DNA from 4 places in the Streptomyces sp. NPDC015139 genome. Region 3 is predicted to be linked to each of the others. Evidence: riboswitches for the same ligand, from Rfam matches in the RefSeq annotation. Region 3 holds a riboswitch; each other region holds the start of a gene.

Region 1 (7,125 bases), on a different contig from region 3:
CACGGCCGCCGCCTCCGGGAGTTCGGTGCCCAGCACGTCCCGCAGGACGCCGGGCACCTCCGTGCCGTCCCAGGCACCCGCCTCCATCCGCTCCGCGATCCGCCGGCACAGCTGCTCCAGCAGGTCGATCGCGTCGGACGCGGTCCGGGCCGGTCCCTCCACCAGGTCGGTCAGCTCCACCGGCACCTTCACCGGGGCGCCCGGCTCGGCCAGCAGGTCCTTCTCCACCAGCCCGAAGTACGCGGCCAGCGAGGCCCGCAGCCCCGGCAGCGCGTTCGCCTGCCCGCCCCACACCTGCGAGGCGCGCAGCACCGCGAGGACCAGGTTCACGCGCGGCTCGCCGACCGGACCGCCGCCCAGGATGTGCAGACCGTCACGGATCTGCACGTCCTTGATCTCGCACAGGTAGCCGTCGATGTGCATGACGAACTCGTCGAACGCCTCGTCGTCCGGCTGCTCGGCCACGTGCAGGTCGTGGTGCAGCTCGGCGGCCTTGACCAGGGTCCAGATCTGCGCGCGGACGGCCGGGGCCTTCGCCGGGTCCAGGTCGGAGACGAGCGCGTACTCGTCCAGCAGCTGCTCCAGCTTGGCCAGGTCGCCGTACGTGTCGGCGCGCGCCATCGGCGGGACGAGGTGGTCGACCACCGTGGCGTGCCCGCGCCGCTTGGCCTGGGTGCCCTCACCGGGGTCGTTGACGATGAACGGGTAGATCACCGGCAGCTCGCCGAGGACCGCGTCCGGTGCGCAGCCGGCGCTCAGGCCGAGGCCCTTGCCCGGCAGCCACTCCATCGTGCCGTGCTTGCCCATGTGCACGACCGCGTCGGCGCCGAAGCTGTTGTCCAGCCAGCGGTAGGCCGCCATGTAGTGGTGCGAGGGCGGCATGTCGGGGTCGTGGTAGATCGCGATCGGGTTCTCGCCGAAGCCGCGCGGCGGCTGGATCATCACGACGACGTTCCCGAACCGCAGGGAGGCGAGCACGATGTCGTCGCCGTCCACGTACAGGCCGCCCGGCGGCTCGCCCCACGCCTCGGTCATGGCGTCCCGCAGCTCCGGGTCCAGCTTCTCGAACCACGCCCGGTAGTCGGCCAGCGGAACCCGGGCGGGCGCCGCGGCCAGCTGGTCCTCCGTCAGCCACTCCACGTCGTGGCCGCCGGCCTCGATCAGCCGGTGGATCAGCTCGTCACCGTTGTCCGGGTACTCGGTGAGGCCGTACCCCGCCTCCCTGAGGGCGTCCAGGACGCGCACCGCCGACGCGGGCGTGTCCAGGCCGACCGCGTTGCCGACGCGCGAGTGCTTGGTCGGGTACGCGGTGAAGACCAGGGCGATCCTCTTCTCCGCGTTCGGCTTGTGCTTCAGCCGTGCGTGCCGCAGGGCGATCCCGGCCACCCGCGCGGCCCGCTCCGGGTCGGCGACGTACACCGGGACGTCGTCGGGGCCCTGCTCCTTGAAGGAGAACGGCACGGTGACCAGCCGGCCGTCGAACTCCGGGATCGCCACCTGCATCGCCGCGTCCATGGGGGACAGGGCGGCGTCCGACTCCGCCCAGGCGGCCCGCGAGGAGGTGAGGCAGAGCCCCTGGAGGACGGGCACGTTCAGGTCGGCGAGGGCCCCGATGTCCCAGGCCTCCTCGTCACCGCCCGCCGACGCCTGCGAGGCGTGCGTGCCGCCGGCCGCGAGCACGGTCGCCACCAGCGCGTCCGCCCGGCCCAGCAGCTCGTACAGCCCGTCGTCCGCGCCGCGCAGCGAACCGCAGTACGCGGGCAGCGCGTTGCCGCCCTTCGCCTCGATCGCCTCGCACAGGGTGTCCACGAAGCCGGTGTTGCCGCTCAGCTCGTGCGCCCGGTAGAAGAGCACGCCCACCGTCGGACGGTCCGCGCGCAGTTCGTACGCCCCGTGCACGCCGTACTCCGGCATGCTGTGCGGGCCCTCGAAGCCCTCACCGGTCAGCAGCACCGTGTCCGACAGGAACCGGGACAGCTCCAGCAGGTTCGCCGGGCCGCCCTCGACCAGGTACTTCAGCGCCTCCGCCACCACACCGGCCGGCACGGACGACTCCGCCATCAGCTCGGCGTCCGGCACGGCCTCGCCGCCCAGCAGCACGGTCGGCACGCCCGCGGCCTTCAGCGCGGCCAGCCCGTCCTCCCACGCGCGCTTGCCGCCCAGCAGCCGGACGACGGCGATGTCCGCGCCCTCGACCAGGCCCGGCAGTTCGGCGGCGACGTCGACCCGGGTGGGGTTGCCGATCCGGTACCCGGCGCCGCAGGCGCGGGCGGCCAGCAGGTCCGTGTCGGCGGTCGACAACAACAACACTGTGCTCATGCGGGCGCTCCCGGTGGAATGAAAGGCAGTCCTTGCGGCGCGCCCGACTCGATGAGCCGAAGGAGCGCGTCCGTGTCCGCGTGCTGTTCGATCAGGTCGCCGAGCCGGTCGAGCTGCTCCTCGCGCAGCGCGGCGAAGGAAACGTCCGGCGCCGGTGTGAAGCGGCGGCCCGCGGCGGCCGCCACCTCCCGCAGGAAGGCCCGCCGGAAACCGTCCGACTCCAGCGAACCGTGCCAGTGCGTGCCCCACGTCTGGCCGACCCGGCAGCCGTCCAGGAAGGGCTCGCCCCCGCCGACGGTGGCCACCCCGTGGTGGATCTCGTATCCCTCGACCGGTTCGCCGAGGGCCTCGCCGACCGGCCGGGTCAGCGTCTTCTCGCGGGCGAACCGCACCCGCACCGGCAGCAGTCCGAGCCCGGGGACGTCCCCGGCGCGCGACTCGACCTCGTCCTCGATGTGCTCGCCGAGGATCTGGAAGCCACCGCAGATGCCGAGGACCGGACGCCCCTCGGCGGCCCTCCTGGCGAGCGCCCGCGCGAGCCCGCGCTCCCGCAGCCACTGGAGCGCCCGTACGGTCCCGCGCGTGCCCGGGACCACCACGAGGTCGGCGTCCGCCAGCTCCTCCGGGCGGTCCACGAACCGCACCACGACACCCGGTTCGGCGGCGAGCGCGTCCACGTCGGTGAAGTTGGACATCAGCGGGATCGCGCACACGGCGACCCGCAGCACGTCCTCGCCGACCGGGGGAGCGACGGTGGACTCCCGGACCGTGCCGCGCAGCGAGACGCGCAGCCCGTCCTCCTCGTCGATGCCGAGGCCGTGCCGGAACGGCAGGACGCCGTAGGTCCGCCGCCCGGTGAGGCCGTGCAGCATGTCCAACCCCGGCTCCAGCAGGCTGACGTCGCCCCGGAACTTGTTCACCAGGAACCCGGCGACCAACTGCTGGTCCTCGGGGGAGAGCAGGGCGACGGTGCCGAAGAAGGAGGCGAAGACGCCCCCGCGGTCGATGTCCCCCACCACCAGCACGGGCAGCCGGGCGCCCCGTGCGACGCCCATGTTGACGATGTCGGTCCGGCGCAGGTTGATCTCGGCCGGGCTGCCCGCCCCCTCACAGATCACCGCGTCATACGTGCCCCGCAACTCGGCCAGGCAGTCCAGCACCGTGCCCAGCAGCCGCTGCTGGCGCCCGCCGTGGTAGCCGCGCGCGCTCATCTCGCCCACCGGCTTGCCCAGCAGCACCACCTGGCTGCTCTGCTCGCCGCCCGGCTTCAGCAGCACCGGGTTCATCTGCGCGGTCGGCTCGATCCGGCACGCCTGCGCCTGCATGGCCTGTGCCCGCCCGATCTCCGCACCCTCACGGGTCACGAAGGAGTTGAGGGACATGTTCTGCGCCTTGAACGGCGCGACCTTCACCCCCTGGCGCACCAGCCACCGGCAGATCCCGGCCGTCACGACGCTCTTGCCGGCGTCGGAGGTGGTGCCGGCGACGAGGAGACCCCCGTTCACTTCCCACGTCCCTTCACGAGTCGGCGCGCGGCGACGGTGACGCCGAGCGCGAGCAGGCCGACGCGGCGGGAGAGCCGTACGGCCCGGTCGATGTCGGTGGCCCGGACGGCGCGCCCGGACCGGCCGTTGAGCACCGGGCGGTGCTCGACCCGCCCGCCGTAGGAGAGCGTCCCGCCCAGGCGCACTCCGAGGGCGCCCGCGAACGAGGCCTCCACGGGCCCGGCGTTGGGGCTCGGATGCCGGTGCGCGTCGGCCTTCCAGGCGCGCAGGGCACCGCGCGGATCGGGGCCGGCCGCGGCGGCGAGTACGGCGGTCAGCCGGGCCCCCGGCCAGCCGGCGAGGTCGTCCAGGCGGGCGGAGGCCCAGCCGTAGCGCCGGTACCGGGGCGACTTGTGACCCACCATCGCGTCCAGGGTGTTGACCGCCCGGAAGCCGAGCAGTCCCGGCACTCCGGCGACGGCTCCCCACACCAGGGCGCCCACCACGGCGTCGGACGTGTTCTCGGCGACCGACTCGACCACGGCCCGGGCGATCCCGTCGGCGTCCAGGGCCTGCGGGTCCCGGCCGCACAGATGGGGCAGCCGTGCGCGGGCCGCGTCGACGTCCCCGGTCTCCAGGGCATGCCCGATGACGCGGGCCTCCCGGGCGAGCGAAGTCCCGCCGACGACCGACCAGGTGGCGGCGGCGGTCAGCGCGGCGGAGGCGACGAAGGAGGGGCGTACGGCGTGCGCGGCCAGCGCGCCCAGGGCCACGGCGCCACCGGCGCACACGGTGGTGTGCAGCGTTCCCCAGCCGCGGTGGTCGTGCCACAACGCGCTCTCCACGGCCCCGGCCGCCCGTCCGAACGCGGCGACGGGATGCCCGCGGCGGGGATCGCCGAGGAGCAGGTCACCGAGAAGGCCGGCGGCGGCGCCGTACGCGTAGGAGCGATCGGCACCCATCGGCTCAGCCGGCCGTGGGCACAGGGGCAGGCCTGGTACTGGTCCTCGATCGGCAGCCGAGCATGGCGATACGTGTCCTCACTCAGGGTGTCCGCGCCCTGGTTCGACTGATCCGGCGGTGAGAGTTCCTGGCTCCCGGGGGTTCTTCCCCGGTCACAGTGGCGGGACCGCGCCGGATTCGCACCGGCTTCCTCTCTTGCCGCCGTACATGGCCTGGGCAGTCCACCACGCGCCCGGAAGGGCCGTCAACTTGCCTTTGACCTGCGTGGGGAGAGTGTGCCGATCCCCACATCGTGGGGCGGGCGAGCATGCCGAAGGCTCCCCTCCCGGGTGGGGAGGGGAGCCTCTGCGGTGCTCGTTCGCGTCCGCCGTGCGGCGGACGCCGGGTCAGGCCTTGGCGACGATGAGGTACATGCCGTACGCCACCGCGGCCGCGCAGGCGGCGAAGCAGACGTACGCGCCGGTGACGGCGAGGGCGGCGGAGTCGCCCTGGGCCGCGGCCTGTTCGCGCCGGGCCAGACCCTTGATGCCGAGGGTGAACAGGGCCACCAGGCCCACCGTGACCACGAGGCTGACGCCGAAGACGGAGCCGAGGGCCGCCCAGTCGATCTTCATGGGGATGCTTCCTTCAGTAACCGGGGTGCCGGGGTCAGACGGTGGCGGCCGGCGGGGTGGCCGGGGCGGTGTCGGCGACCCGGACCGGGCCGGTGGACTGGTGCGGGAAGGCGACGGCCGGGTCCTCGGCGACCGTGCCCGCCGGGGGCGGGATCACGGCGGCGATGGCGGTGGTCACCACGCCGGCCGGCTCCTCGGTCTCGGAGACGACGTTGGTGTGGTCGACGACCTCGCGGCGGGAGAGCTTCCAGATCGCGGCGCTGGCGGAGACCAGGAAGACCGCGACGACGGCGGTGCCCCAGTCACCCAGGTCCGTGACGGACTCGGCGCCCGCGCCGACCAGCGCGGCGGCCGGCAGGGTCAGCGCCCAGGCGACGAACATACGGGTCGCGGTGGACCAGCGGACCACACCGCCCTTGCGGCCGAGCCCCGCACCCATCACCGAGCCGGAGACGACGTGGGTGGTGGAGAGGGAGAAGCCGAGGTGGGAGGAGGCCAGGATGGCGGTCGCGGCGCTGGTCTGGGCGGCGAAGCCCTGGCGCGGCTCCAGGTCGGTCAGGCCCTTGCCCATGGTGCGGATGATGCGCCAGCCGCCGATGTAGGTGCCGAGCGCGATGGCCAGACCCGCGGAGAGGATGACCCAGGTGGGAGGGTTGGAGCCGGGGGAGATGGCACCGCCCGCGATCAGCGCGAGGGTGATGATGCCCATCGTCTTCTGGGCGTCGTTGGTGCCGTGGGCGAGGGAGACCAGGCCGGCGGAGGCGATCTGGCCGGCGCGGTAGCCCTTGCGCGTGGCCTCGGCCTCGGCCTTGCCGCCGATGCCGTACGAGAAGCGGGTGGCCAGCATGGCCGCGAGGCCCGCCACGATCGGCGCGGCGACCGCGGGCAGCAGCACCTTGGTCACCAGGACCTCGCCGTGCACCGCGCCGAAGCCGGCCGAGGCGACGGTGGCGCCGATCAGGCCGCCCATCAGGGCGTGTGAGGAACTGGACGGCAGGCCCACCAGCCAGGTCAGCAGATTCCAGAGGATCGCGCCGACCAGGGCGGCGAAGATGACCTCGGGACGGATGCCGGTCTCGTCGACGAGACCCTTGGAGATCGTGTTCGCGACCTCCACGGAGAGGAATGCGCCCACAAGGTTGAGGGCGGCGGACATGGTCACCGCGATCTTGGGCTTCAGAGCGCCTGTCGAGATGGTGGTGGCCATCGCGTTCGCGGTGTCGTGGAAACCGTTCGTGAAATCGAACGCGAGAGCGGTGACAACCACTATCGCGAGGATCAGCGAGAAGCTTTCCATTTACCCAGGCAATCGTTCGAGGTCATTGGCTGGTCGACCGTAGGCAACCTGGGTGAACGGAAGATGAACTGGGTCGGGCGCCATGGTGACTGTAACGAGTGTTCGGGGTTCCGCTTGTCCCCGTCCGACCGCGTCGGCTCAGGCGCCCCTTGGGTCTCAGCCCCGGGCGAAGCTCCGCAGCCGGCTCGCCGGGCCGTGGAAGAGATTCTGGTCACCCGGCAGCCCGCCCTTGATCCCGTACTGCCAGAACGTCCAGCGCCGCCAGCCGCCGGGCAGCTTCCCCGGGCGCGAGCCGCCGTGCCGGGCGATCCACAGGGCGTGGGAGGAGAAGGCGCGGCTGTTCCCGGTGCAGAGCCGCCACCACTGGGTCGTCGTGTAGATCACCGGGCGGCGGCCGGTCTCCCGCCGGATCTCGTCGCTGAACGACCGGATCCAGCGGACCATCCGC
Region 2 (7,125 bases), on a different contig from region 3:
AACCGCACGCCAGCACCGCGCACTGGGACGGCGACCGGCTCACCGTCTGCACCTCCACCCAGGGCGGTACGGTCGTCCGCTCCGTCCTCGCCCAGCTGTTCGACCTGCCCGAGGACTCCGTCACCGTCGTCTCCGAACACGTCGGCGGCGGCTTCGGCTCCAAGGGCACCCCGCGCCCCGACGTCGTCCTCGCCGCCATGGCCGCCCGGCGCACCGGCCGCCCCGTCACCCTCGCCGTTCCCCGCCGCCACCTGCCCACCGTCGTCGGCCACCGCGCCCCCACCCTCCAGCGGTTGCGGCTCGGCGCGAGCCCCGACGGCCGGCTCACCGCCCTGCTGCACGAGGTGACCACCCACACCTCCCGGGTGAAGGAGTTCGTGGAGCAGGCCGCCGTGCCCTCCCGGATCATGTACGCCACCCCCCACCTGCTCAGCTCCCACCGGGTCGTCCCACTCGACGTGCCCAGCCCGTCCTGGATGCGGGCCCCCGGTGAGGCGCCCGGCATGTACGCCCTCGAATCGGCCATGGACGAACTCGCCGACGCGCTCGGCATGGACCCCGTGGAACTGCGCCTGCGCAACGAACCCGACCGCGAGCCCGGCAGCGGCAAACCCTTCAGCAGCCGGCACCTCGCCGAATGCCTGCGCGAGGGCGCCCGCCGCTTCGGCTGGGCCGACCGCGACCCGCGCCCGGGCAACCGCCGCGAGGGCCCGCTGCTCATCGGCACCGGCGTCGCCGCGGCCACCTACCCCACCATGGCCGTCCCCGCCACCGCGACCGCCCACGCCCTGCCCGACGGCACCTTCGCCGTCCGCATCAACGCGACCGACATCGGCACCGGGGCCCGTACCGTCCTCACCCAGATCGCCGCCGACGTCCTCGACGTGCCGCTGGACCGCGTCCGCACCGACATCGGGCACAGCGACCTGCCGCCGGCCTGGGTCGCCGGCGGCTCCATGGGCACCGCCTCCTGGGGCTGGGCCGTGCACGAGGCGTGCGCCGAACTGGCCTCCCGGCTGGCCGCCCACACCGGACCGCTGCCCGTAGAGGGCGTCGAGGTCCGCGCCGACACCACCGGGAAGGCCGACGCCGACAGCCCCTACGCCCGGCACGCCTTCGGCGCCCACTTCGCCGAGACCGCCGTCGACACCGTCACCGGCGAGGTCCGCGTACGCCGGCTCCTCGGGATCTTCGCGGCCGGCCGGATCCTCAACGCCCGCACCGCACGGTCCCAGTTCACCGGTGGCATGACCATGGGCCTGGGCATGGCCCTCACCGAACACAGCACCATGGACAGCGCGTTCGGCGACTTCGCGGAGGCCGACCTCGCCGCCTACCACGTGCCCGCCCACGCCGACGTGCCCGACATCGAGGCCGACTGGCTCGACGAGGACGACCCCCACCTCAACCCCATGGGCAGCAAGGGAATCGGCGAGATCGGCATCGTCGGCACCGCCGCCGCCGTCGGCAACGCCGTCCACCACGCCACCGGGATCCGCTTCCGCGAACTGCCCCTCACCCCGGACCGGATCCTCACCGCCCTGCTGTCCGAGGGATGACGGTGACGGGCCCGGCCTGGGAGTACGACGGCTACCGGCCCGAGGAGGAGCGGCTGCGGGAGTCCCTGTGCACCCTCGGCAACGGCTACTTCGCGACCCGGGGAGCGCTGCCCGAGTGCACCGCCGACGCCGTCCACCACCCCGGCACCTACGCCGCCGGCTGCTACGACCGGCTCACCTCCGAGGTCGCCGGACGACGGGTCGAGAACGAGGACATGGTCAACCTGCCCAACTGGCTGCCGCTGCGCTTCCGCCCGGCCGGCGCCGACTGGCTCACCCCGGACACCGTCCCGGTCACCGACCACCACCAGGTGCTCCACCTCGACCCCGGCCTGCTGGAACGCCGTACCCGCTACCCCCTCGGCACCGGCGGCTCGCTGCACGTGCGCCAACTGCGCCTCGTCCATCTGCACGACCCCCATCTCGCCGCTCTGCGCACCGAGTTCACCGCCGAGGGCGACACCGTCGACCTGGAGGTCGAGTCCGCGATCGACGGCGAGGTCACCAACTCCGGTGTGGCCCGCTACCGGGACCTCGACGGCAGGCACCTCACCCACGTCCACACCGGCACCGCCGCACCCGGCACGGTGTGGCTGCGCTGCCGCACCCGCACCTCGGACATCAGTTTCGAACTCGCCGCCCGGCTGACCGCCGACGCCCCGGTCACCCACGCCGGCGAAGGCCGACGGGCGGTCCAGCACGTCCGGTTGCGCCTGCCGCCCGGCCGTACCGTCACCCTCGACAAGACCGTCGCGCTGCACACCTCCCGCGACCCCGCCATCGGCGACCCGCTGCGCGCCGCGGTCGACCGGGTCCGGGACGCGCCCGGCTTCGACGAACTGCTGGAGACACACGCGGCGGCCTGGGACCAGCTGTGGCGGCGCACGGCGCTGGAGGTGCCCGGCGAGGCGGGCAGCATCCTGCGCCTGCACCTGTTCCACCTGCTGCAGACCCTCTCCCCGCACACCGCCGACCTCGACGTCGGCGTCCCCGCGCGCGGACTGCACGGCGAGGCCTACCGCGGGCACGTCTTCTGGGACGAACTCTTCGTCCTGCCCTACCTCAACCTGCACCTGCCCGAGGTCTCCCGCGCCCTGCTCCGCTACCGCCACCGCCGGCTGGACGCCGCCTGCCACGCCGCCCACGAACTCGGCCGGCGCGGCGCGCGGTACCCCTGGCAGAGCGGCAGCGACGGCCGCGAGGAGACCCAGCAGCTCCACCTCAACCCGCGCTCCGGGCGCTGGCTGCCCGACCACTCCCGGCTCCAGCACCACGTGGGCTCGGCGGTCGCGTACAACGTGTGGCAGTACTGGGAGGCGACCGGCGACCTCGACTTCCTGCACGGCGAGGGCGCCGAGATGCTGCTCCAGATCGCCCGCTTCTGGGCGGACTCCGCCGGCTACGACCCCCACCTCGGCCGGTACCGCATCCGTGGCGTGGTCGGTCCCGACGAGTACCACGAGGCCTACCCCGGTGCGAGCCGGCCGGGCCTGGACGACAACGCGTACACCAACGTCACCGCCGCCTGGGTGCTCACCCGCGCGCTGGAGCTGCTGAGCGCCCTGCCCGAGCCGCGCCGCCGCGAACTCACCGAGGCCGTCGGACTGGCCGAGGACGAGCCCGCCCGCTGGGAGGAGGTCTCCCGCACCCTGCACGTCCCCTTCCACGACGGGGTGATCAGCCAGTTCGAGGGGTACGCCGGCCTCGCCGAGCTGGACTGGGACGGCTACCGGAAACGGTACGGCGACATCCGCCGCCTGGACCGGATCCTGGAGGCCGAGGGGGACACCGTCAACCGGTACAAGGCGTCCAAGCAGGCCGACGTGCTGATGCTCGGCTACCTCTTCGCCCCGCCCGAACTGAACTCCCTGTTCGACCGGTTGGGCTACCCGCTGGACGAGCGGACCTGGACCGCGACCGTCGACCACTACCTGCACCGCACCAGTCACGGTTCCACCCTCAGCGGCCTGGTCCTCGGCTGGATCCTGGCCCGGGCCCGCCGGACCGACGCCTGGGCCTTCGTCCAGGAGGCGCTGCGCGGCGACATCGCCGACCTCCAGGGCGGCACCACCGGGGAGGGCATCCACCTCGGCGCGATGGCCGGCACGCTCGACCTCGTCCAGCGCGGGCTGACCGGCCTGGAGACCCGGGGCGGCGCCCTGCGCCTGGACCCCGTCCCGCTGCCCGAACTCTCCTCCTACGGCTTCGCCATCCGCTACCACGGCCACTGGGGCGTCCACCTGCGCCTGCGCAGCGGCCTGCTGGAGATCGCCGTACCGGCCTCCGGCCGTGGCCCCATCGACCTCCGCCTGCGGGACCTGGCGGTGGGAGTACGGCCGGGGGAGACGGCCCGTCTGGTGCTCCCGGAGTAGTCCCTCAGCCGTCTCACGGCTACCCCCTGGCGTCCCGAATCTGACGTGCCGTCACGAGAGGAAGATCACTGCGGTGGACGCGGTCTTGGCCGCGCACGCGTCTCGCGGTACGGTCTGTCCGATATCGACGACGGCGAGACGGAAGCCGGTGGGAATCCGGCACGGTCGCGCCACTGTATGCGGGACACCCCTCGGGGTGGTCCGCCGAGTCAGACCCGTGGCCGTCGTCCTGTGCACCACCGAGATGGGACGCGAACTCCCAGAGGAGGCCCTGCCATGGCGCAGACCGTCGCCCAGCCGACTGCCGACACCCCCGCCGTTCCCGCCACGCTGCCGCTGAAGGCGATAGCCCCCTGGGCGGTCTTCTTCGGCGTCCTGATGCTCGTCCTGCTCTACTTCGTCGGCGCCGAGCAGGGCGCCACGTCCGTGTTCAACGGCACCGACGTCCACGAGTGGGTGCACGACGCCCGCCACCTGCTCGGCTTCCCCTGCCACTGACGCGAGGGACGCCGCGCACCATGAACTCCGCAACGGTAAGAAACCTCCTCGTGCGGGGCATGCTCGCCGGCCTCGTGGCCGGCGTGCTCGCCCTCGTCGTGGCCTACCTCCTCGGTGAGCCGAGCGTCGACCAGGCGATCGCCTTCGAGGACGCCCACTCCCACGAGCACGAGATGGAAGTCGTCTCCCGCTCCCTGCAGTCCACCGCCGGCCTCGCCACGGGCGTCCTCGTCTACGGGGTCGCCTTCGGCGGCATCGCCGCGCTCGCGTACTCCTTCGCGCTCGGCCGTGTCGGCCGCTTCAGCGCGCGGGCGACCGCGCTGCTGCTGTCCGGCTGCGCGCTGGTCGCCGTGTACGTCGTGCCGTTCCTGAAGTACCCGGCCAACCCGCCGTCCGTCGGTCAGCCCGAGACCATCGGCAAGCGGACCACCCTGTTCTTCCTGATGATGGCCCTCAGCGTGCTCCTCGCGGTGGGCGCCACCATCCTCGGCAAGCGTCTCGCGCCCCGTCTGGGCAACTGGTGGGCGACCGTCGTCGCGGTGGCCGCCTTCGTCGTCGTCATCGGGCTCGCCTACGCCTTCCTGCCCGCCGTCAACGAGCTGCCCGCGCACTTCCCGGCCCGCCTGTTGTGGCGGTTCCGGCTCTCCACCCTGGCCATCCAGACCGTCCTGTGGGTCGGATTCGGTCTGCTCTTCGGCGAGTTGGCCGAGCGGCAGCTGAACCCCCGGCCGGCCAAGGCATCTTCCGGACGGACGGTTCCCGCCCCGCACTGACGGTCCCGGGACACCGGACGCCCGTTCGGAACGGGTGTTCGCGCCGCGCGGCGGCGACGCTGCCGCGCCGGCGCCGGGGAGGCAGCCTCCTGAGCCACGGCGACCGCCCCGGCTCAGCAGGCGGCGGCCGCGTCCGGTCCGGCCGGCGGCTGACCGAGCCGCAGATTCCACCGTCCGGCCCGGCCGCTCAGTTCCGTCGCCGTCAACGGCGGCACGTCCAGCCGCCAGAAGGCGGCCGCGGGCAGCCCGAGGACGTGCACGACCGCGGCCCGTACGACCTCCGGCTCGACCACGGCGAGGGTGCGGCCGTCCGTGCCCTGTACGGCGTCCAGCCACCGCCCGACCCGTTCGCACAGCTCCCGCACCGACTCGCCGCCGTGGGGCGCGGATCCGGCGTCGGTGAGCCAGCGGCCCACGGCCTCCGGTTCGGTGGCCCCCACCTCCTCCAGGGTGCGGCCTCGCCAGCGGCCCGCGTCCAGACCGGCCGGCGCCGAGTCCCGCGCACCGACGAGGCCCAGCGCCTCGGCCGTCTCCCGGCAGCGCACGCTCGGTGAGGTCAGCACCCGGCCGGGGGCGCGCAGGTGCCCGGCGGCGGCGCGGGCGCGGGCCGCCCCGGCCTCGTCGAGCGAGTCGCCGTCGTCGAAGCGGGCCCGCCGCATCGACGGGCTCGTCGCGGGCGAGACGAGGGTGACGCGGCTGGTCACGTGCCTGTTCCTCCTGCTGCCGTCCCGGATTCGAGCGCCGGGGCCGGGTACCGGGAGCGACCCGGCGGTCCCGCCGCGAACCTAACACCCGCCCCGAGGAGGCAGGCACCCCGTCCCGCGACCCGCGGTACATCGCGACGAGGGTGTTTAGCCCGCTCCCCGTGGGTCACGCGATGTGGGAAGCCAGGTGCCGGCCGGGCCCCCCGCGCGTGCGCGGGCAGGACAGCGCAGGGAGGCGAGTGCCGCCCCGCTGGCGGGAGACCGGCGCCCAGGAGCCGCTGCGCCGCCGTCGGCGCACGACGAAAGGCAGCCTCATGACGGAGATCCGCCCCGCCACCACCTCCGACTCGGGCGCACCGGTGGAGAGCGACGAACACTCGCTCACCGTCGGCCCCGGAGGACCGATCCTGCTCCAGGACGCGTATCTGATCGAGCAGATGGCGCAGTTCAACCGGGAGAGGATTCCCGAGCGCCAGCCGCACGCCAAGGGAAGCGGCGCCTTCGGCCATTTCGAGGTGACCCACGACGTCAGCGCCTACACCAGGGCGGCGGTCTTCCAGCCCGGCACGCGCACCGACCTGGTCGCCCGCTTCTCGACCGTCGCGGGTGAGCGCGGCAGCCCGGACACCTGGCGCGACCCGCGCGGCTTCGCGGTGAAGTTCTACACCAGCGAGGGCAACTACGACATGGTCGGCAACAACACGCCGGTGTTCTTCGTCAAGGATCCGATGAAGTTCCAGCACTTCATCCGGTCCCAGAAGCGCCGCGCCGACAACAACCTGCGCGACCACGACATGCAGTGGGACTTCTGGACCCTCTCCCCGGAGTCCGCGCACCAGGTCACCTGGCTGATGGGGGACCGGGGCGTGCCGCGGACCTGGCGCCACATGAGCGGCTACACCTCGCACACCTACATGTGGATCAACGCGGCCGGCGAGCGGTTCTGGGTGAAGTACCACTTCAAGACCGACCAGGGCATCGAGTGCTTCACCCAGGACGAGGCCGACCAGATGGCCGCCGCCGACACGGACTACCACACCCGTGACCTCTTCGAGCACATCCGGGACGGCGACTTCCCCAGCTGGACCCTGTACGTGCAGGTCATGCCGTACGAGGAGGCCGCGTCCTACCGGTTCAACCCGTTCGACCTCACCAAGGTGTGGCCGCACGGCGACTATCCGCTCATCCAGGTCGGGCGCATGACCCTGGACCGCAACCC
Region 3 (7,125 bases):
TACTGCACCACGCGTTCCAGCCGGTGCTCCGCCATCAGCACGGTCGTCCCCAGGTCGTGCACCAGGCGCTGGAGCACGGCCAGCACCTCCTCCGCCGCGGCCGGGTCCAGCGCCGAGGTCGGCTCGTCCAGGACCAGCACCCGGGGGTGCGGGGTGAGGACCGAACCGATCGCGACCCGCTGCCGCTGCCCGCCGGAGAGCGTGGCGATGGGCCGGTCCCGCAGCCCCGCCAGGCCCAGCAGATCCAGGGTCTCCTCCACCCGGCGCCGCATCACCGCGGGCGCGAGGCCCAGCGACTCCATGCCGTAGGCGAGTTCGTCCTCGACGGTGTCCGTCACGAAGTGGGCGAGCGGATCCTGCCCCACCGTGCCGACCACGTCGGCGAGTTCCCGCGGCTTGTGCGTACGGGTGTCCCGGCCGGCGACCATGACCCGCCCGCTCAGGGTGCCGCCCGTGAAGTGCGGGACCAGTCCGCTGACCGCGCCGAGCACGGTCGACTTGCCGACCCCGGACGGGCCGACGAGCAGCACCAGTTCACCCTCGGGCACCTCGAAGTCGACGCCCCGGACGGTGGGTTCGGCCGCGCCGTCGTAGGTGACGCCGACGTTCTCGAAGCGGATCACGACGGCTCCTCGGGGATCCGGGGCACCTCGGGTGCCCGGGGGACGACGAAGGCGGGCAGCAGCGCCGGCAGCACGGCGACCGCGGGCCACAGCGGGAACACGGGCGCGACCAGGGGCACCACCCCCGGGTGCAGCGCGTCCGGATCGCGGACCGAGGCGAGCGTGAGCAGCGCGGCGACCGCCACGCCCGACCCCGCGACCAGCCAGGCCCGTACGTCCCAGGGGTCCGGGCGGTACCGGGTGCGCAGGGAACGGCGGCCGCCCAGGCGCAGACCCGCGAGCGCGGCGGCCACACCGGCGAGCAGCACCGGCAGCCCGTACGTGCCGCCCTCGGCCGTGAGCAGCCCGTACGTTCCCGCGCACACCCCGAGCAGTCCGCCGAGGGTGAGCGCGGCGGTGGTACGGCGGACGCGGGCGGGCACCTCGGCGGTGCGGCCGTAACCGCGGGACTCCATCGCGGCGGCGAGCGCGACCGAGCGCTCCAACGCCCCCTCCAGGACCGGCAGTCCGACCTGGAGCAGGCCCCGCACGCCCCGGTCGGGGCGGCCCCGCAGCCGTCGGGCGGCCCGCAGCCGCCGTACGTCGGCGATGAGATGCGGCGCGAAGGTGAGGGCGACGACGACGGCCACCCCCGTCTCGTACAGCGCCCCGGGCAGCGACTTCAGCAGCCGGGAGGGGCTGGCGAGGGCGTTCGCCGCGCCCACGCAGATCAGCAGGGTGGCCAGCTTCAGTCCGTCGTAGCCGGCGAAGACGAGCGCCTCGGCGGTGACCCGGCCGCCCAGCCGGATGCCCTGCGCCCAGTGGGGGAGCGGGATCTCGGGGAGGGTGAACAGGGTGTGCGTGCCGGGGACGGGGGAGCCGAGGGCCACCGCGAAGAGCAGGCGGACCAGCAGGACGGCGAGGCCGAGCCTGACGAACGCGGCGTAGGAGCGGGCCCAGGGAGCCGGGGAGCGGTGCGTCGCCACGACGTAGGCGGAGGCGGCGACGAGGAGCGCGAGGAGGAGCGGGTTGGTGGTGCGCGTGGCGGCGGTACCGAGGGCGAGCGCCCAGAGCCACCAGGCACCGGGGTGCAGCCGGGCCCGGTACCGGTGCCGTGCGGTGGCCGGCGGCCTCGGCTTCCCGGCGGCACGGGGAACGGCGCGATCAGCCACGGCGCACCCGCTGTCGCAGGACGGGCCGCAGCTACCCGGAGTCATCGCGCCGCCGCCGCGCCTGCCACACCGCGGCGCCCGCCAGCACGGCCACCACTCCCACGCCGACCGGCAGACCCAGCGACGGCCCACCGCCGGACCCGCCGTCCGGCCCGTGTTTCTTCGGTGCGGCGGCCGCGGGCTCGCGGTCCGCCGACACCTGTTCCCCGCACCCCTGGTGCGGATACCCGGCGATCGCGCAGAGCAGCGCGTTGGTGTCGTAGCGCAGGGGTCTGGCGACCGCGGCCACCGCGTCCGCGCTCGTCGCGTCCGGCGAGAGGCGGGCGCACGCGGAGCGGCGCGCGGGCGGCCGCTCGCCGGACGGGGCGTCGGCGGGCGTGCCGAAGTCGAGGACCAGCGCCACCCGCTTGGTGCCCGCCTTCGCGGGCGTGTCCGCGCAGATGGTGGTGAAGTCCGCCGTACCGCGCGGCCGGGTCGCGTCCGCGGAGTCCGCGCTCACGGCGAACCGGAAACCCTGGACCGCGCCGTCGTCCGGCCGCACCATGGACGGGCCCTGCGTGGCGTACGTCCAGTGGCCGCCGGAGCGCTCCCAGAACGACCAGTAGCGGTAGCCGGTGGCGTGGGCCGCGGTCGCGGGAAGCAGCAGGACGAGCGTGGCGACCAGCAGGGTCGCGGCACGGCGGACGGGGGTCACGGCCGGTTCTTCTTCCGGCCGCTGAGCAGGAAGCCGATGCCGACGCCCGCCACGAGGCCGACGCCGACGATCCACCACACGCCGGTGTTCGAGTCGTCGTCGGACGCCTCGGCCTTCTTCCCGGCGGCCTTCTCCGCCTGCGGGGCCGGGCCCTGGGCGTTGAGGGAGCGGACCAGGCTGGTGCCGCCGAAGTCGTCCGGCTGCGCGCCCACCGCGTGCGCGGCGAGGATCAGCTGCGCGTACGCGGCCGGGCCGCTCTGCGCCGCCCACTGGGTGGCGTTCTTCTCCAGCCAGGCGTACACCTTCTTCGCCCGGTCGGTGCGGCCGTCCGCGGCGAGCGCGACGACCGTGTCCGCGGTGTTGCCGAAGTCGGGCTGGTCCTTGGCGCCGGGCAGGGTCGACTTCAGGTGACCGGTCTTGGCGACGGCCGATGCCAGGTAGGCGCCCGCGTTGTCCGCGAGCTGGGCCGGGGTGAGGTGGGCGGCCTTGACGCACGTGTCCTTCGCGGGCGCCTTGCCGGCCTCCGCGGCGAAGCCCTTGCCGAGCGAGCCCAGCAGGCCGGCCGCCGTCGCGTCCGCGTTGGCGAGCAGCTTGCCCTTCTTGTCCGGCTGGTAGGCGAGGGCGCCACCGCCGTCCTGGTCGCAGGGGACGGCCTGCGCGGCCAGCAGGTCGTACGGGGTCCTGCTCCTGTTGTGCAGCTTCGCGACGTCCTGGCCGTCCGCGGCGAACGCGCCGATGACGACGCTGGTGGAGTTGGTGTCGCTCGGGCCGCCCGGCGTGTACCCCCAGCCGCCGTCCTTGTTCTGCACGGTGCTCAGCCAGACCAGGGCTTTGCGGACCTCGCGCTCGTGTCCGCCGACGGCGTCCAGGGCCTGCACGGCGGCCGCCGTGCTGTTGGTGTCCACCTGCGTCTTGTCGTCGCAGGCCTTGCCGGGCGCGGCACGGAAGGCGGCGAAGGAGCCGTTCGCGCACTGCTGCCCGGTGAGCCAGTCCACGGCCTTCGGGGCCGGCCGGTAGCCGAGGGTGCGCTGGGCGAGCAGCGTCAGCGACTGCCGCCACACGCCGTCGTACGTCGGGTCCGCCTTGCCGTACAGGCCGTCCGGGACCGCCACCTTCGGGGACGGGGACGCGTCGGCGGCCGTGGCGGGCGCGGCGGCGGCCAGCACGCCTATGGCGGCGAGAGCCGCGGCGCTGCGGCGAACGTTCATGGTCGGCGACTGCCTCTCCTGCGGGGAGCCTGCAGCGCACGGGAACACCCGGGCGGCTCGGCCCCGTAAACCTCGACGGTGCCGTGCGCGGCGGGCCGCCGACGCACGTGAGCCGGTCAACGTCCCGCCCGGGGCGGTCCGGCTCACCGCCCGCCGGGCGGCTCACGGTTGCGGGTCAGCGCCGGAATTGCACCGGCTTCCCCCCGTACGGGTGTGATGACGACTCCGCCACTTTACCGGCAGCCCCGCACGGCCCGAGGGGTGGCCGTGGGCACACCGGCCCGGTGACCGGCGTCACGCTCTCGACGGGCTCGGGCCGTACGGCCGGCGCGCACGGGATCGACGACGTGTGGGTGCCGCGCCGGGGACCGCGAGGGCCGGCTCGGGCGTCGAGGCCCGGTCCGTCGCCGCATACGGCCGGCCGAGGCGATCGGGTGTGGTGCACCCCGGATGCCGCTCCCCCGTGACCGGCACCCGGGGCGGTCGTGTCTCGCTCTCCGTGCCGAGATCCTCACCCACCGCTCGCGCGACTGTCAACGATTGCTGCCCACTTCCGTAGGAAGCGCTGTCACCTCTGGTCGGTCACCGACCGACCCGGTAGCCTCGCGTCAGCCCGACACCGAACGGACGACAGCCCAGGGAGAACTCGGTGAGTGACGCGTACGCCGACCTGGCCGATGTCCTGCGCCGGCTGGGCGAGTTGACCGGCCGGCCGGGCCGGCTGCCGGAGGCCCTCGACGTGGCCGATCTGTCCCGCCGCACCGGTGTTCCCGTCGCCGTCGTCGCCGAACTCCTCGACGGCGGCCGGGCTCCCGAGACCATGCTGGCCCAACGGGTGCGCCAGCGCCTCGACTTCATCCGCGAGAACCGGCGTCGGCCCGACGGAAAGCGGTACTCCCTGGGCGAGCTGGCCGCCATCGCCGGCACCAGCCGGCAGTGGCTGAGCGAGTGGCGCAAGAGCGGGATGCCGAGCCTCGCCCACACCGACCGGCTGCGGCGTTTCTTCGGCCTGCCCGCCGGGTTCTTCACCGCCGACGAACCGGAAGCGCTGCACGAGGCGTTGCAACCCGTGCTGCAGAACCTGGAGGCCGAGGCCGACCCGCTGCTGCGGCTGCGCCAGAACGGACTGGTCCGGCTCGCCGCCCGCGCCCCGCAGATGAACGCCCACCAGCTCGCCACCCTCGCCGACCTGGCCGAGATGATCATCTCCGCGGAGCGGGTGGAGGACGCCGGGCGTACCTGACCCCGCGTCCAGGACGGGGGCGGGACGGCCCCGCCACGGCGCACGTCGCTCACACGGCCACGTACGCCACCGGCTCGCTCCCGGCGAGCGGTTCGGCCCGCCCCTGCTTCACCAGGCGGCGCAGATGGGACTCGGCCTCGGAGACGGCGATGTTCCGGGAGCCGTAGGGGATGTCGGCCCAGGGGCGGTTCCACTCCATGCGCTCCGCGAGCTGCCAGGGTGTGAGGGGCTCGCGCAGCAGCGCGAGCAGCCCGGCCAGCCGCTGCTCGTGGTGGTCGAGCAACTGCCGTACCCGGGCGGGCGCGTCGGTGAACGCGTACTGGTGGGCGGGGAGCACCTCGGCCGGGGCGAGCCGGCCCACCCGCTCCAGGGAGTCGAGGTAGTCGCCGAGCGGATCGGTCACCGTGGCGTCGTCGGGGTCCTCGTACAGACCGATGTGCGGGGTGATCTCCGGCAGCAGGTGGTCGCCGCTGAACAGGCGCCCGCGACCCGCGAGTCGCGCGGGATGGCCCTCCTCCAGATGCAGGCAGACGTGGCCGGGGGTGTGTCCCGGGGTCCAGACGGCGCGCAGCCGGCGGCCGGGCAGGTCGAGGAGTTCGCCGGGCACGACGTCCCGGTCCGGCAGGGCGGGGGAGAGACCGGGCAGGGTACGGCGGCCCCGGGCGGCCCGCAACGGGGCGATGTGCTCCTCGGGCGCTCCGGCCGCCGCGAGCTTGTCCGCCATGTACGCGTACCAGCGCTCGGGCCGGGTCTCCCGGGCTCGCCGGACGATCGCCGCGTCGGCCTCGTGCATCGCCACCCAGGCGCCGGACGCCTCGCGCACCCGTGCGGACAGCCCGTGGTGGTCGGGGTGGTGATGGGTGACGACCACGCCGTACACCTCGGACACCGCCGTGCCGCAGGCCGCCAGGCCCGCCACGAGCACGTCCCAGGACGCCGGATCGTCCCAGCCGGTGTCGACCAGCACCGGTCCCCGGCCGGTGTCCACGACGTACACCAGCGTGTGGCCGAGGGGGTTGTCCGGGATGGGCACCTGAAGGGACCGCACGCCCCCGCCGTGATCGAACGTCTTCGTCATCAGGTTCCTCCGCCCCGCCGCCCGCAGCCTTTCGATCCTGTTCACTATAACCAGAACTGACGCAACGTCAGTTGGGGGTGACAGAGGGGACGTGCGGGCGGGCACCCCGACTTGCGTCATGCTTTCGGCCTACTAGAGTGGAAACATCCCATATGAGCGTATCTGGGGAGAGCTCATGCAGCGAAGGACGATCAAGAGGGCCGCGGCCCTCAGCTCCGCTCTGGTGGCGACCGGTGTCGCCCTCATGCCGTTGAGCGTGCAGCCGGCGTTCGCGTCACCAGCCCCGACGCAGGTGAGTTCCGCGGCGGTTGCTCCCGAGCAGAGCCACTACCAGCAGGGCTTCCGGCAGGGCTTCCGCGACGGCTTCTCCGACGCGCGCTCCGACTGCGACCGCGACGGCTACAGCTCCGGCTACTCGTCCGGCCACGACTCCTCGTGGGCGCACGGTTACGTCGACGGCTACAACCGGGGCTACAGCTCGGCCTACAACCGGTACTGCGACTGAGTCCGCTTCACCGCGCGACGGTCGGGGCCGCACCGGCGGGTGATCCGCCGGTGCGGCCCCGACCGGTGTCGGCCATTGCCCGCTGTAACTAGAACTGGTATCAGTTCTGAAACGGCGTCAGATACGCGCGGTGCGGTGGGAGGCAGTCGGCCATGACCGAGCTCGTGGAACACGGACAGCTGTTCATCGGCGGGGAGTTGACCGACCCCCTCGGCACGGACGTCATCGAGGTGGTCTCCCCGCACAGCGAGGAGGTCATCGGCCGGGTGCCGCACGCCTCACGGGCGGACGTCGACCGGGCGGTGGCCGTCGCGCGCCGCGCCTTCGACGAGGGGCCCTGGCCACGGTCCACGCTCGAGGAGCGGATCGAGGTCGTCACCCGCATCAAGGACGGCATCGCCGCGCGGCACGAGGAGATCGCCCGCGTGATCTCCTCCGAGAACGGCTCCCCGTACTCCTGGAGCGTCCTCGCCCAGGCGCTCGGCGCGATGATGGTGTGGGACTCGGCGATCCGGGTCGCGCGGGACTTCACGTACGAGGAGCGCCGCGCCGGCGTCCTCGGCCCGCTCCTCGTCCGCCGCGAACCCGTCGGCGTGGTCGCGGCCGTCGTCCCGTGGAACGTC
Region 4 (7,125 bases), on a different contig from region 3:
GTGGTCGGACTCATCCCCGCGAGCGCGCCGGACGCCCTGGTCACGGTCCTGATCGCGTTCATGGCGTCGGTCCAGATGTCCACCTTCCGCACCCTGGTCGACACGGTCTACAACAGCACGATGACGACCGGGAACCTCCGCTCGGCCATGCAGAACGCCTACGAAGCGGTGGTCGGCCGGAGCGCGGACGCCCGGCGCCGGGCACGCCACTTCGCCGCCGTCGTGCTGGCCTTCCTCGCGGGGGCGTTCGGCGGGGGCTGGCTGACGTTCCAATGGGGTGTGCACGCGGTGTGGGCGGCCTGCGTGGTGCTGGCGGCCGGCCTGGCCCTGTTCGTGCACGACGAACGCATGGCACGCAGACTCCCCAAGCCCGGCAGCCCGGGCGCCTGAGGTACGGCCGAGCCGACGTGCGGGAAGTCCGTTCGGGCAAGGGCGTCGCACCCGGCCCGAAAAAACTTCCCGTGGCGATGTCGAGATCCCGTGACCCGCTCCGTCCTCGGGGTGAAGGCGGCCACAATGGGCCGCACGAGCTTCGAGGAGAAGGTCACCATGGCGAAGTATCTGCTGCTGAAGCACTACCGCGGCGCTCCGGCCCCTGCCGACTGCGTGCCGATGGACCAGTGGACGCAGGACGAGATCACGGCGCACGTGCAGTACATGCGCGACTTCGCGGCGCGGCTGGAGAAGACCGGGGAGTTCGTCGACGGCCAGGCGCTGGCCCCGGAGGGGACGTGGGTCCGGTACGACGGTGAGGGACGCCCGCCGGTCACCGACGGCCCGTTCGCGGAGACCAAGGACCTGATCGCCGGCTGGATGGTCATCGACGTCGACACCTACGAGCGGGCGGTCGAGCTGGCGGGCGAACTGTCGGCCGCGCCGGGCGCGGGCGGCGAGCCGATCCACGAGTGGCTGGAGCTGCGCCCGTTCCTCGCCGAGCCGCCGACCGTCACGGAGTGACCCCGGCCGTGGACGAGGTGCTGCTGCGAAGTCTGACGCCCGGCGTGCTCGCCGTCATGGTGGCGCGGGGCGCGGACTTCGCCGCGGCCGAGGACGCCGTACAGGACGCGTTGCTGGAAGCGGTGCGCGTGTGGCCGGCCGATCCGCCGCGGGATGCGAAGGGCTGGCTGGTGACCGTGGCATGGCGCCGTTACCTCGACGCGGTGCGGGCGGATGCCGCCCGCCGCCGGCGGGAGGACCGTGTCGACCAGGAGCCGTCGCCGGCGCCCTCGCCCGCGGTGGACGACACGCTCCAGCTGTACTTCCTGTGCGCACACCCCTCGCTGACGCCGTCGTCGGCGGTGGCACTGACGCTGCGCGCGGTGGGCGGGCTGACCACCCGGCAGATCGCCCGGGCGTACCTGGTGCCCGAGGCGACCATGGCCCAGCGCATCAGCCGGGCCAAGCGCACCGTCTCGGGCGTGCGGCTGGACCGGCCGGGCGACGTCGCCACCGTGCTGCGCGTGCTGTACCTGATCTTCAACGAGGGGTACGGCGGTGACGTCGACCTCGCCGCCGAGGCGATCCGGCTCACCCGGCAGCTCGCGGCCGGGATCGACCACCCCGAGGTGGCGGGGCTGCTCGCGCTGATGCTGCTGCATCATGCCCGGCGGCCCGCCCGGACCGGGCCGGACGGCAGCCTGGTGCCGCTCGCCGAGCAGGACCGCGGCCGCTGGGACACGAAGGCGATCGCCGAGGGCATCGCCCTCTTGCAGGCGGCTCTGTCGAGGGACCGTCTTGGCGAGTTCCAGGCCCAGGCGGCCGTCGCCGCCCTGCACGCGGACGCGCAGCGTGCGGAGGACACGGACTGGGTGCAGATCGTCGAGTGGTACGACGAGTTGGTACGCCTCACCGACAGCCCCGTCGTCCGGCTCAACCGCGCCGTCGCCGTCGGCGAGGCGGACGGCCCGCGTGCCGGGCTCGCCGCGCTGGCGGAACTGGACGCGTCGCTGCCCCGCCACTCGGCCGTGTCGGCGTACCTGCACGAGCGTGACGGGGATGTGGTGACGGCCGCACGCCTGTACGCCGAGGCGGCGCACAGGGCTCCCAACCTGGCCGAACGCGACCACCTGACGCGACAGGCCGCCCGGCTCAACGCCCGCGCCCGCGGCTGAGGGCTCCGGCCGACACCGGCCCGGATGCCGACACGGCGCGGCGCCGCGGTCGCTCCCCGGTGCGCGGCCGCGTTCGGTGCCCTACTCCTCGGACCGGTGGGGCCGTACGCGGACGTCGCCGGTGTCGGCGGACTTGCAGTGCTCCAGCAGCGCGGCCATCGGCCCGTCGACGAGGTGGTAGCGCACGATCCGGCCGTCCTTGCGGCCTTCGACCACTCCCGCGGCCCGCAGCAGCCGCAGTGCCTGGGAGACGGTGGTGTCGCGCATTCCGGTGGCCACGGCCAGGTCGGAGACGGCGATGGGACCGGCCTCGTGGACGGCGAGCAGCAGGGACAGCCGCCCGGGATCGGAGAGCAGGGAGAAGCGGTCGGCCCAGGTGCGCACCCGCTCGGGCTCGCCGACGGCGGCGATGGCGTCACAGACCCGGTCGCCGTCGATGGTGCGCTGCCCGGCACGGTCCGCGGGGACGAGATGCATGCCGTCATCATCGCAGCCCGGGGCGATCGCCTCCATACCTGAGCAGTTGTGCAATCTTGCAGCCGACGACCTCGGCCTTCTAGGGTGGACGGGCCGTGGTGTTCGGGAAGACCGGTGACAGCCCTCAGGGGCTCAGTCCGGAGCGGCCCTCGCCACTGTGATCGGGGAGTTCCCGCCCCACGTATGCCACTGGCCGCACGGCCGGGAAGGCAGGGGCGGGCGCGTCGACCCGTCAGCCAGGAGACCGGCCACGGCATCACGAAGCTGATCCACGAGGTGCTGGAGCGTGACCCGCATGACCGTGTCCCGAGGCGTGCCCGAAACCGACGCCGAACCGTCCTTCCGCTGGCGTCGCGAGGACACCGTCCGCACCGCGGGGCTCCTGGCCGTGATCGTGGCACTGCACGTGGTCGCCTTCGGGATCCTCTTCCTGCTGGTGATACCGCATCACTACGAGGTCGGCACGAAGGCGTTCGGGGTCGGGCTGGGCGTCACCGCCTACACGCTCGGCATGCGGCACGCCTTCGACGCCGACCACATCGCCGCGATCGACAACACCACCCGCAAGCTGATGGCCGACGGCAAGCGGCCCGTCTCCGTGGGCTTCTGGTTCGCCCTCGGGCACTCCAGCGTCGTGGTCGTGATGGCCGCCCTGGTCGCCGGCGGTGCGAAGCTCGCCGGCACCCTGATGAACGACGGCTCCCGTACCCACCAGGTCCTGGGCACCGTGGGCACCACGGTCTCGGGGTCCTTCCTGTACCTCATCGCCGCGCTCAACCTCGTGGCCCTGTTCGGCATCCTGCGGGTCTTCCGGGCCATGCGCGCTGGCCGGTACGACGAGGCCGAGCTGCAGGCGCACCTCGACTCGCGCGGGTTCATGAACCGCATCCTGGGACGGCTCACCAGGTCCATCCGCCGCCCGGGCCAGATGTTCCCCCTCGGCTTCCTCTTCGGGATCGGCTTCGACACCACGACCGAGGTCCTGCTCCTCGCGCTGGCCGGCAACGGCGCCGCCGCCGGGCTGCCCTGGTACGCGGTGCTGTGCCTGCCCCTGCTGTTCGCCGCCGGCATGAGCCTGTTCGACACCCTCGACGGCACCTTCATGAACTTCGCCTACCAGTGGGCGTTCTCGAACCCCGTCCGCAAGGTGTTCTACAACCTCACGATCACCGGCCTGTCCATCGCCGTCGCGTTCTTCGTCGGCACCATCGAACTGGTCGGCGTCCTGCACGACAAGCTCGGCCTGAGCGACGGCGTCACCGGCTGGATCGCGGGGCTGAACCTGGACAGCGTCGGCTACGTCATCGTCGGTCTGTTCGTGGTCGTCTGGGCGGTCGCCATCGCCTACTGGCGCCTGGCCAGGATCGAGGAACGCTGGAACACCCGCTCCGCCGACACCGGCTGACGTCGAGCACCGCACGGGTCCGCCATGTGGCCTACGCCATCGTCCCGTGCGGGAACTCCGCCACCGATCCGTCCGACTGCTGGAGCGGTACGGCTGCGACCTCTTGCGCCGTACGACGGTTCGAGCGACCAGGAAGGTCGAGCATGGCCGAGTCCCGACATCCCTCCCGCGGCGCGGCCGCGGTTCCCCGCACCTTGCTGCCCCCGCCCAGGCTCTGCGGCTTCCTGTTGCTGCTGGTGCTGGTCTTCTCGGCGGCGTACGCCGTGGGATCGGCCGCCGGGCCGGTGGCGCCGGGCATGCACGGCTCCGGAGGCGGCGGAGGCAGCGGAGGCGGCACGCATGACATGCCCGGCATGCACGGCGGCGGTCAGTGATGGGGGCCGAACCCCTGGCGCCGCTGGTGGTCACGGATCTGACGGTCGGCGGTATGACGTGTGCCGCGTGCGTCCGCCGGGTGGAGAAGAAGCTGGCCGGGCTCGACGGGGTCACGGCCACCGTCAACCTCGCCACCGGACGCGCCCGGGTCAGCCACCCGGCGGACATCCCCGCGGAGGACCTTGTCACGGCCGTCCAGCGGGCGGGGTACGAGGCCGCGCTGCCCGAGCCCGCCGTACCGGACAGGCGCGACGGGACCGACGGCGGCGAGAAGGCTGCCGAGGCCGCCGCGCTCCAGGAGCGCGAGCGGCTCGTGGTCACCGCGCTGCTCGCCGTTCCCGTGCTGGTCCTGTCGATGGTGCCCTCCCTGCAGTTCCGGAACTGGCAGTGGCTGTGCTTCGTGCTGGCGGCCCCGGTGGCGGTGTGGAGCGCCTGGCCGATCCACGCACGGGCGGTGCGCGGACTGCGTCACTCCGCGGCCACCATGGACACCCTCGTTTCGCTGGGCGTGGTGGCGTCCTTCTCCTGGTCGGCGTACGCGCTGTTCCTCGGGGGAGCGGGCGACCCGGGGATGCGGATGCCGTTCAGTCTGCTGCCGTCCGCGTCGGACGGCCCCGCGCACGTGTACCTGGAAGCCGCGGTCGGCGTACCGCTGTTCGTGCTCGCCGGGCGGTTCCTGGAGGCGCGGGCCGGGCGAGGTACCGGAGCCGCCCTGCGGTCGCTCGCGGAGCTGGCCGCCAAGGAGGTGTCCGTGCGCGACGGGCACCGCGAGCGTTCCGTGCCCATCGAACAGCTGCGGGTGGGGCAGGTCTTCGCCGTGCGCCCCGGTGAGCGGGTCGCCACCGACGGCCGTGTGGTGGAGGGCAGTTCCGCCCTGGATCTGTCCCTGGTCACCGGCGAGAGCGAGCCGGTCGAGGTGGGGCCCGGATCCGCCCTCGTCGGAGGAGCGGTCAACGCCGGTGGTCTGCTCCTGGTGCGAGCCACCGCCGTCGGGAGCGACACCCGACTGGCCCGGATCACCCGGCTGGTGACCGACGCCCAGGCGGGCAAGGCGCGGGCGCAGCGACTGGCCGACGCCGTGGCCGGGGTGTTCGTACCCGTCGTGCTGACCGTCGCCGTCACCGTGCTCGGGTTCTGGCTCGGCGCCGGAGCCGACCCTCAGGCGGCGATCACCGCGTGCGTGGCCGTGCTCGTCGTGGCCTGCCCCTGCGCGCTCGGCCTGGCCACGCCCACCGCCCTCATGGCCGCGACCGGCCGCGGCGCCCAACTGGGCGTACTGGTCGGCGGTCCGCGGACCCTGGAGGCACTCCGGCACGTCGACACCGTGGTCCTGGACAAGACCGGCACGCTGACCAGCGGCCACATGACCGTCGCCAGGATCACCGCGGCTCCGGGCGGTCTCGGCCAGGAGACGGTCCTCCGCCTGGCCGGTGCCGTGGAACAGGGTTCGGAACACCCGCTCGGGCGAGCCGTCACCAGTTGCGCGCGACGCGCACCGGCCGGGCAACCGCTCCCCGCCGTGCGCGACTTCACGGCCACGCCGGGACGGGGGGTATGCGGCCGCGTCGACGGCCGGACAGTGGAAGTCCTCTCCCCGGAGGGCGAGTTGCCGACGGTGCTGCGGGCCGCGCTCACAGCGGCGGAGGACGCCGCGCACACACCCGTCCTCGTACGCGTCGACGGACGCGCCGAGGCGCTGATCGCGGTCGGCGACGTCGTCCGGCCCGGCAGCTACCGAGCCGTGGACCGACTGCGCCGACTCGGGATCCGGCCGGTTCTCGCCACCGGTGACCGTGAGGCACCCGCCAGAGCCGTGGCCGGCGCACTCGGCATCGACGAGGTGCACGCCCGCTGCACGCCCGAGGACAAGGCGGCCCTCGTCCGGCGGTTGCAGGACGGTGGCGGGCGGGTCGCGGTCGTCGGGGACGGCGTGAACGACGCCGCCGCGCTCGCCGGCGCCGATCTGGGCATCGCCATGGGCAGCGGTACGGACGTGGCCATCGGCGCGGCCGACCTGACACTCGTACGCGAGGACATCGAAGCCCTGGTGGACGCCGTGCTGCTCGCCCGGCGCACGCTCGGTACGATCCGGACCAACCTGGTGTGGGCCTTCGGCTACAACGTCGTGACCGTGCCGCTCGCCGTGGCCGGGCTGCTCAACCCCATGGTGGCCGCGGCGGCGATGTCGGCCAGCTCCGTACTGGTGGTGGGCAACAGCCTGCGCCTGCGGGCGTGGCGGCCCACACCCGCCCCGGCACGCGAGCGGCGGCGCGAGCGGGCGGTGCCCCGGTGAACGGACTCCTTGCCGGCGCCGTCGCCCGGCTCACCGATCGCGGGCGGCTGACCGACGCCCTCCTCGCCACCCTCGTGCCCGTCGCCGCGGCCGGCCTGGCGCTGGCCGGCCTGACGACCTGGGTCGGCGCGGGCCACGCGGGAAGCCCCGCCCGCATACGCGTCACCGAAGGACGCGTCCTGCTCCCGACCGGCGGCTCGCCCGAGACGACGGCGTTCTTCCGCATCGCCAACGAGGGCGGCTCGACCGACCGTCTGCTGGGGGTCACCTCGCCCGGCGTCCCCGGTGGGGTGACACTCGCCCGGCACCGCATGGGCGCAGGGGCGACGGCCTACCGAGCCTCGATCGCATCGGTCGAGATACCGGCCGGACGGACGGTCGCGATGTCGCCGCACGGAGTGGACCTGACGGTGCCGGTCCCGGCCGGCGCGTGGCGGGCGGGCGACCGGGTGTCGTTCACACTG

The links. Region 3 has a riboswitch for cobalamin ahead of ACF08B_RS09140 (prenyltransferase/squalene oxidase repeat-containing protein). Riboswitches for the same ligand answer to the same signal wherever they lie in the genome.
Region 1: another riboswitch for cobalamin. It lies ahead of ACF08B_RS17230 (cobalamin biosynthesis protein); the one in region 3 lies ahead of ACF08B_RS09140 (prenyltransferase/squalene oxidase repeat-containing protein).
Region 2: another riboswitch for cobalamin. It lies ahead of ACF08B_RS01890 (CbtB-domain containing protein); the one in region 3 lies ahead of ACF08B_RS09140 (prenyltransferase/squalene oxidase repeat-containing protein).
Region 4: another riboswitch for cobalamin. It lies ahead of ACF08B_RS29100 (HoxN/HupN/NixA family nickel/cobalt transporter); the one in region 3 lies ahead of ACF08B_RS09140 (prenyltransferase/squalene oxidase repeat-containing protein).

What each region holds. Positions count from the first base shown of each region.
Region 1 covers NZ_JBIBUW010000005.1:501,800-508,924, forward strand. The annotation lists gene cobN (cobaltochelatase subunit CobN) at 1-2,319, opposite strand, end outside; gene ACF08B_RS17225 (cobyric acid synthase) at 2,316-3,824, opposite strand; gene ACF08B_RS17230 (cobalamin biosynthesis protein) at 3,821-4,765, opposite strand; cobalamin riboswitch at 4,867-5,008, opposite strand; gene ACF08B_RS17235 (hypothetical protein) at 5,153-5,380, opposite strand; gene ACF08B_RS17240 (anion permease) at 5,415-6,677, opposite strand; gene ACF08B_RS17245 (lysozyme) at 6,834-7,125, opposite strand, start outside.
Region 2 covers NZ_JBIBUW010000001.1:408,808-415,932, forward strand. The annotation lists gene ACF08B_RS01880 (xanthine dehydrogenase family protein molybdopterin-binding subunit) at 1-1,559, shown strand, start outside; gene ACF08B_RS01885 (glycoside hydrolase family 65 protein) at 1,556-3,931, shown strand; cobalamin riboswitch at 4,026-4,171, shown strand; gene ACF08B_RS01890 (CbtB-domain containing protein) at 4,208-4,429, shown strand; gene ACF08B_RS01895 (CbtA family protein) at 4,450-5,202, shown strand; gene ACF08B_RS01900 (histidine phosphatase family protein) at 5,316-5,906, opposite strand; gene ACF08B_RS01905 (catalase) at 6,221-7,125, shown strand, end outside.
Region 3 covers NZ_JBIBUW010000003.1:71,932-79,056, reverse strand. The annotation lists gene ACF08B_RS09155 (ABC transporter ATP-binding protein) at 1-623, opposite strand, end outside; gene ACF08B_RS09150 (energy-coupling factor transporter transmembrane component T) at 620-1,774, opposite strand; gene ACF08B_RS09145 (SCO2322 family protein) at 1,806-2,468, opposite strand; gene ACF08B_RS09140 (prenyltransferase/squalene oxidase repeat-containing protein) at 2,465-3,676, opposite strand; cobalamin riboswitch at 3,791-3,919, opposite strand; gene ACF08B_RS09135 (transcriptional regulator) at 4,326-4,919, shown strand; gene ACF08B_RS09130 (MBL fold metallo-hydrolase) at 4,969-5,997, opposite strand; gene ACF08B_RS09125 (hypothetical protein) at 6,173-6,502, shown strand; gene ACF08B_RS09120 (aldehyde dehydrogenase) at 6,655-7,125, shown strand, end outside.
Region 4 covers NZ_JBIBUW010000012.1:90,724-97,848, forward strand. The annotation lists gene ACF08B_RS29080 (YoaK family protein) at 1-390, shown strand, start outside; gene ACF08B_RS29085 (YciI family protein) at 550-957, shown strand; gene ACF08B_RS29090 (RNA polymerase sigma factor) at 966-2,111, shown strand; gene ACF08B_RS29095 (ArsR/SmtB family transcription factor) at 2,193-2,588, opposite strand; cobalamin riboswitch at 2,668-2,856, shown strand; partial or broken gene ACF08B_RS29100 (HoxN/HupN/NixA family nickel/cobalt transporter) at 2,865-3,993, shown strand; gene ACF08B_RS29105 (hypothetical protein) at 4,137-4,367, shown strand; gene ACF08B_RS29110 (heavy metal translocating P-type ATPase) at 4,367-6,661, shown strand; gene ACF08B_RS29115 (copper chaperone PCu(A)C) at 6,658-7,125, shown strand, end outside.